2 regions of the Ruegeria sp. AB6 genome follow, and region 1 is predicted to be linked to the other one. Evidence: riboswitches for the same ligand, from Rfam matches in the RefSeq annotation. Region 1 holds a riboswitch; the other holds the start of a gene.

Evidence for each region. A riboswitch is a leader RNA that binds a small molecule or an ion and turns the genes downstream of it on or off. The one in region 1 is predicted to bind cobalamin.
Region 2: another riboswitch for cobalamin. It lies ahead of ACR0DB_RS12875 (DUF1636 family protein); the one in region 1 lies ahead of ACR0DB_RS21005 (hypothetical protein).

The regions. Positions count from the first base shown of each region.
Region 1 covers NZ_JBQGAD010000016.1:655-3,796, reverse strand. The annotation lists gene ACR0DB_RS21010 (alpha/beta hydrolase family protein) at 1-556, opposite strand, end outside; cobalamin riboswitch at 693-911, shown strand; gene ACR0DB_RS21005 (hypothetical protein) at 996-1,403, shown strand; gene ACR0DB_RS21000 (protein-tyrosine phosphatase family protein) at 1,406-1,903, opposite strand; gene ACR0DB_RS20995 (DNA polymerase III subunit gamma/tau) at 2,042-3,142, shown strand, end outside.
Region 2 covers NZ_JBQGAD010000005.1:263,011-266,152, reverse strand. The annotation lists gene ACR0DB_RS12885 (acetate/propionate family kinase) at 1-137, opposite strand, end outside; gene ACR0DB_RS12880 (bifunctional enoyl-CoA hydratase/phosphate acetyltransferase) at 130-1,524, opposite strand; cobalamin riboswitch at 1,762-1,961, shown strand; gene ACR0DB_RS12875 (DUF1636 family protein) at 2,064-2,408, shown strand; gene ACR0DB_RS12870 (ABC transporter ATP-binding protein) at 2,405-3,142, shown strand, end outside.

The sequences.
Region 1 (3,142 bases):
AGTCAGCCCCAAAGCCCAAAGCCCTGCCCGGCAAATACCCCGCCGCTTTGACAACCAGCGGCGCATGGCCATACCAGAACAACCCCGCCAGTGCCTTGTACGGCCACGGGTGATCAGACAGAGTGACCAGCCCGGAGCAAACACAGATCATGCGGTCAATCTGCGCGATATCCGGTTGAACCGGGCCCAACATTCCGCCAACGGAATGGCCGATGCTCCATTGTTCCGCGTCCGGGAAGCGTCTGCGCATTTCCGCGCGGGCGGCGGGCATGTCGACCAGCGCCCAGTCCGCCATAGTTACCTGCGAGTCCTGCAATCGGCCGGTCAGCGAATGGCCGAAATCCCGATAGTCATAGGTCAGACAAGCCATACCCTGCTCGGCCGCCAGCCAATGGGCAAAATGCTGATAATAGTCGCGGGGCACGCCGGTCGCTGCATGGATCACCACAACTGTCTTGGGAGGCAAGGCAGGCAGATAGAGCCGCCCCGACAGCATCGCCGAACCAGACGGAAACTGGACATCTTCGGTCAAAACAGGATGCGTATTGTCCAACATCGCCCGCGCCTCATATTCTAAACTGTTTAGTTCACCCGCGCAGTCGGCCCTGTTCCGTCATCAGAGTCAAGCCGTGGGGAAATTGACCCAACGTCGCGCCGGGATTCAATGGCGCTTGACTCGAAGCCCGCTCAACCGCTAGCGATGGCGTGATGGTTCTTGTCCCTTTTCGGGATAGGATGAAAAGGGAACACGGTGCGGTTCTGCCCGGCATTGCCGGAACGAACCAAGGCCGAGACTGCCCCCGCAACTGTAAGCGGTGAGCAATGCCGAGATACCACTGGCCGAAAGGCTGGGAAGGTCGGCAAAGCCACGACCCGCAAGTCAGGAGACCTGCCATCGAACGAAAACCGAAACTCGGGCGGGGTGTCCGGGACAGGTCGTCAGCACGCTGTCACACCTGATCCATGCCCCTCGTCCAGCGCGCGGAGGGCGCATCATGATCTGGAAGACCAAGACCCACGAATTCACCGCGACGGTATGCCAAAAAACCGACGCCCCATGCCCGGCACTGGCCCGAATGGCACGCGCCCTGACGGATGCAATGGCCACGGCCCGTCCGGCAACAACCGATGCGTTCGAGATCGAAGGCAGCAGCGACTTGACCCATTGCGCCGAAGGGTGCTCGGCCCGGTTTCGCGCCCAACCCGATCAGATCCGGGTGTTCTGCGGTGTGGCCGCCGACACTCCGGCCGAGCGGCTGGATCGCTATGCGGATATGTTGTTCGGAGCAGATTTCACCGCCCACGCAGCCAGCCTTTTGCCGACACCGCCCTGCGCGATGATGGAAGTGGTTACCACGGCGCCCCAGCCAGCCGCGCCGACCGAACACCAGCTTTCAGCCTGAATTCAGCTGCCCGTCCGGGCCGCCGAAGTGGCCCAGACCATCTGCGCCTCGGTCTCGACGGCGCAGGGACGTACTGTCCGTAGCATCTGCAAAGCGGTATCTGCGGGCAGTCCGCTATCCGTCATCAACCGCAAAGCAACCATACCCGATCGCCCGCAGCCGCCCCGACAATGGACCAAAACGCCTCCGCCGCCGGACAGCAGCGCACGGGCCCGCTGGCTGACATTGGACCAAATGGCCTGTATCCGCGCATCCGGCGCACCAAAATCCTGGACCGGCAGGTGAGCCCATTCGACCCCGTGCCGCTCCAGATCGCCACCGAACGCCGCCGCTCCCAGGTTTTTCATCTCAGAGCTTGTGGTCATTGAAATCACCAGATCCGGTCGCCAGTCCTGCACCGTCTTCAGATCGGCCGCATAGTCACCTCCCGCGCCGGGCAGCGGAGATATCCCCAGACGACCCGGCCCCAGTCGCAGGGAATAGATGGCGAAATTATTCATGGCACGTTCCGATCAATCTGCACCGATGATGTATCGCCTGCGTCCTTGCTTGCAAATCGAATTTCCTGCGCTGCTGCTGTGGACGTGGGCGGCAGGGGTCACTACGCTGCATCGGACTCCGAATCCGACAGAGCAGATATGACCGACACGCCCAGCCCCGCCTATCAGGTTCTTGCCCGCAAATACCGCCCGGAAACCTTCGCCGATCTAGTCGGTCAGGACGCCATGGTACGCACGCTGAAAAACGCGTTCGAGGCGGATCGAATTGCGCAAGCCTTTATCATGACCGGCATTCGCGGCACCGGCAAAACCACCACGGCCCGTATCATCGCCAAGGGTATGAACTGCATCGGCCCCGATGGCGAGGGCAAGCCGACCACCGAACCCTGCGGCCAGTGCGAACATTGTGTGGCCATTATGGAGGGCCGCCATGTGGACGTGATGGAGATGGACGCCGCCAGCCGCACCGGCGTCAATGATATTCGCGAGATCATCGACAGCGTCCGCTACCGCGCGGCCTCGGCCCGCTACAAGATCTACATCATCGACGAGGTCCACATGCTGTCGACCAGCGCCTTCAACGCGCTGCTCAAGACGCTTGAGGAACCACCCGAGCATGTGAAATTCATCTTTGCCACCACCGAGATTCGCAAAGTACCCGTGACGGTTCTGTCGCGTTGCCAGCGGTTCGACCTGCGCCGGATCGAACCCGAAGACATGATCGGCTTGCTGCGCCGCATTGCCGAGGCCGAAGGTGCGCAAATCGCCGAGGACGCGATGGCGTTGATCACCCGCGCGGCCGAAGGCTCGGCGCGGGATGCGACCTCTCTGCTGGATCAGGCGATTTCACACGGTGCCGGGGAAACCAGCGCCGATCAGGTGCGTGCGATGCTGGGTCTAGCCGACCGTGGCCGAGTGCTGGACCTGATGGACATGATCCTGCGCGGCGACGCCGCCGGGGCGCTTACTGAGCTTGGCGCGCAATATGCCGAAGGCGCCGACCCGCTGGCCGTGCTACGCGATCTGGCCGAGATCACCCATTGGGTCTCGGTCGTGAAAATCACGCCGGATGCCGCCGAAGACCCGACCGTGTCCCCCGACGAACGCGCGCGCGGTCAGCAAATGGCAGAGGCCCTGCCGATGCGCGTCCTGACCCGTATGTGGCAGATGTTATTGAAGGCTCTGGAAGAGGTCTCAGCCGCCCCCAACGCCATGATGGCCGCCGAGATGGCCGTGATC
Region 2 (3,142 bases), on a different contig from region 1:
AGCAAACGTGGTGCGTCGCCCAAACGTTCGATCTGGCCACGCCAGCGCATACTGGGGCGATTGCCCTCAACCAGCTCATAAAGCGCGAATTTCAGGGAAGAAGACCCGGCGTTCAGCGCCACAACATGATCAGCCATGGATTTTACCCTTGTTTGCATGCGCATGAAGCGCGGCTACAGCACAGGATGCCAATCGCGAGGCATCATCATCGGATCGTGATGTCAAAATGATCGGAACGGCCGCACCGATCACGACCCCTGCCGCCTCGGCATGAGAGATGAAGGTCAACTGTTTTGCCACCATATTCCCGGCCTCAATATTAGGCGCGACCAGAATATCGGCAGCACCAGCAACCTCTGACGTGATCCCTTTGGTACGGGCGGCGTTCAGATCAACCGCATTGTCCATCGCCAGCGGCCCATCGACCAACCCGCCGGTGATCTGACCGCGCTCCGCCATTTTCGACAGCAAGGCCGCATCGACCGATGACGGCATATGCGGGTTGATCGTCTCAACCGCCGACAACACGCCGACCTTGGGCTGTTCGATTCCCAAAGAATGTGCCAGGTGAATCGCGTTTTGCACGATATCCGCCTTGGTTTCCAAATCAGGCGCAATATTCACCGCCGCATCCGTCACCATGATCGGGCGCGACATGCCCGGAACATCCATTACGAACACATGTGACAGTCGCCGCCCAGTGCGCAGCCCTTTTTCACGACGCAAAACCGCGTGCAGCAACTCATCCGTATGCAGATACCCCTTCATCAGGGTCTGCGCGCGTCCTTCGACTACAAGATCCACGGCACGGTGCGCGGCGATGCCGTGGCTGCGGGCCTCGACAATTTCGATGCCCGACAAGTCGGCCACCAGCTCTGCGGCAGCAGCGGCGATTTTATCGGGGTCCCCGACGAGGATCGGCGAAATAATATGATTGGCATGCCCCAGCAACGCGCCGCTCAGAGAGTTGGGCTCTTCTGGCGCAACAACGGCGGTTGGCATCGGCTCTAGTGGGCGCGCTTTTGCCAACAGCGCGTCGAAATGGCGGTGCCGCTGCACGATCAGGCCAGGGACCTCGACCGAGTCGAACTCCATATGCGTCGAAGGCGGTGTGACCTGAACGGTGCCGCTGAGAACCAGTGCATTGTCAACGACCCGTCGCACTTCGGCTGAGCAGAGCAGATCACCATCGTCGCGCTTTTCCTCAACAGCGACAAAGGCAGTCAGTTCTTCACCAGCAAGCACCGGGAGGTGGAAGGCCAAATCCGCGCGCCGAGTCTGCGTTCCGGCGCCGGGCATGTAGTTTCCCAGCACGGCTGCGACCAGACCGGCGGGCCACAGCGCGGGTGCGACGGCTTCGGCAAGGCCGTCGCCATCCCCGTCATAGGCTGCCAGATGCAGCGGATTGTGATCGCCCGAGGCCGAGGCAAAAGCATAAAGGTCGTCAACCGTGCACAAGCGGGTTAGTTGTGCCGTGTCGCCAACCTTGAGCTGCTCGAAGGTTTTGTTTTCCTGGATTTTCATAGCGTGCCAACTTTGGTTTTTCGGACGTCTTACCGACTTGGGTCGCGGGTTTAATTGATGCAGGTCAGTTCGGGGTCACAATAGTACGTCCAGCACCCTTGAGCCCACAAAACGGTGCCTCGGCTTTCAGATTTTGCTGCGTCGCAGCATAACTGATTGCCCACTGAGCAGCAATATCCTTTGCGCTGTCTTCACCGGAACGTTGCGGAATCCGTATTGACCCATGCTCTGATCTGAGGCAGTGACGCTACGATGGTTCCCGATGCTGCACGCGCGGGATGAAAAGGGAATACGGTAAGGTGCAGACCAAATCCGTAACTGCCCCCGCAACTGTAGGCGGTGAGCGACGCCAATTTCCCACTGGCCGGATCAGGTCGGGAAGGGTGGCCAAGCACAGACCCGCGAGTCAGGAGACCTGCCATCTCAAACGCAACCAAACCGGGGCGGGGTGTCCTGGAAAGAGGCTCAATGTCACATCGACCCGATGTCTTCAGAACCGTTCCTTTACCTGCCCGTCCGGCATGCAGGTGGGGCGGAGCATGACGGATCATGTGGTGCTGATCTGCACGACCTGCCAAGGGGCTGAGGCGGCGCAATCGATTGCCGAGGCCCTGCGAGAGCGCCTGCCCGAGGGCTACGGCACACGGATGATTGAGTGTATGGCCGGTTGCGATCACCCACTGACCGTTGGATTTCAGGCGGGTGCGAAGGCACAATATCTGTTTGGCGAAATTCAAACCTCGGCCGATATCGACGCTTTGGCCGCTTTCGCGCGGCAATACCAAAACAGTTCCACAGGTTGGACCAAGGCAACGGATCGCCCCGAGGCGCTGTTGCACAAGACCTTGTCGCGGATGCCGCCCTTGGCGACGGGGGCCACATGACCGAACATGCGTTCCTTCAGGTCAACGGCGTCGGTTATCACGCCTATCACGGCGAAGTTCTGCTTCAGGACATCACCTTTGCGCTTCACGAAGGCGCGGTTCTGGCCATCGCTGGGCCCAATGGCGCGGGCAAGACAACGCTGATGAACCTTCTATGCGGGTCCGAGCATCCTTCGGACGGCAATGTATTGTTCAAGGGGCGAAATTTGCGCAGCATGTCGGCGACCGAGCGTGCGCGGATGATCGCTGTTGTCAGCCAGCAGGAATATCCCGACGGGCGGCTCTCCTTGCGCGAGTATGTAGCGCTGGGACAGATCCCGATCCGGGCCGACCGCTCGGCCGAGGCCCATGCCGCCGATCTTGGGCGAATTTTGGACCTGACCAGCCTGAACGATCTGGCCGACAAACGCATGGCGGTTCTGTCGGGCGGGGAACGGCAGCGCGCCCATATCGCGCGGGCATTGGCGCAAAACCCGGCACTGCTGTTTCTGGACGAGCCCACCAACCATCTGGACCCGGACGCCAAGGGGCGGATGTTGTCACTGGTGGCCGGGCTGGGGATCACAGTGGTGATGATCGTCCACGATCTGGTCATGATTCCGGAATTTGCGACGCATGTCGCGCTGATGAAATCCACCCGTCTTACCGGGTTCGGACCTGTGGCCGACGTGCTGACCACCGACCGCGTGCGTGACACGTTCGGCGTAGATTACCTGTTTTTCCAGCACGAGGGC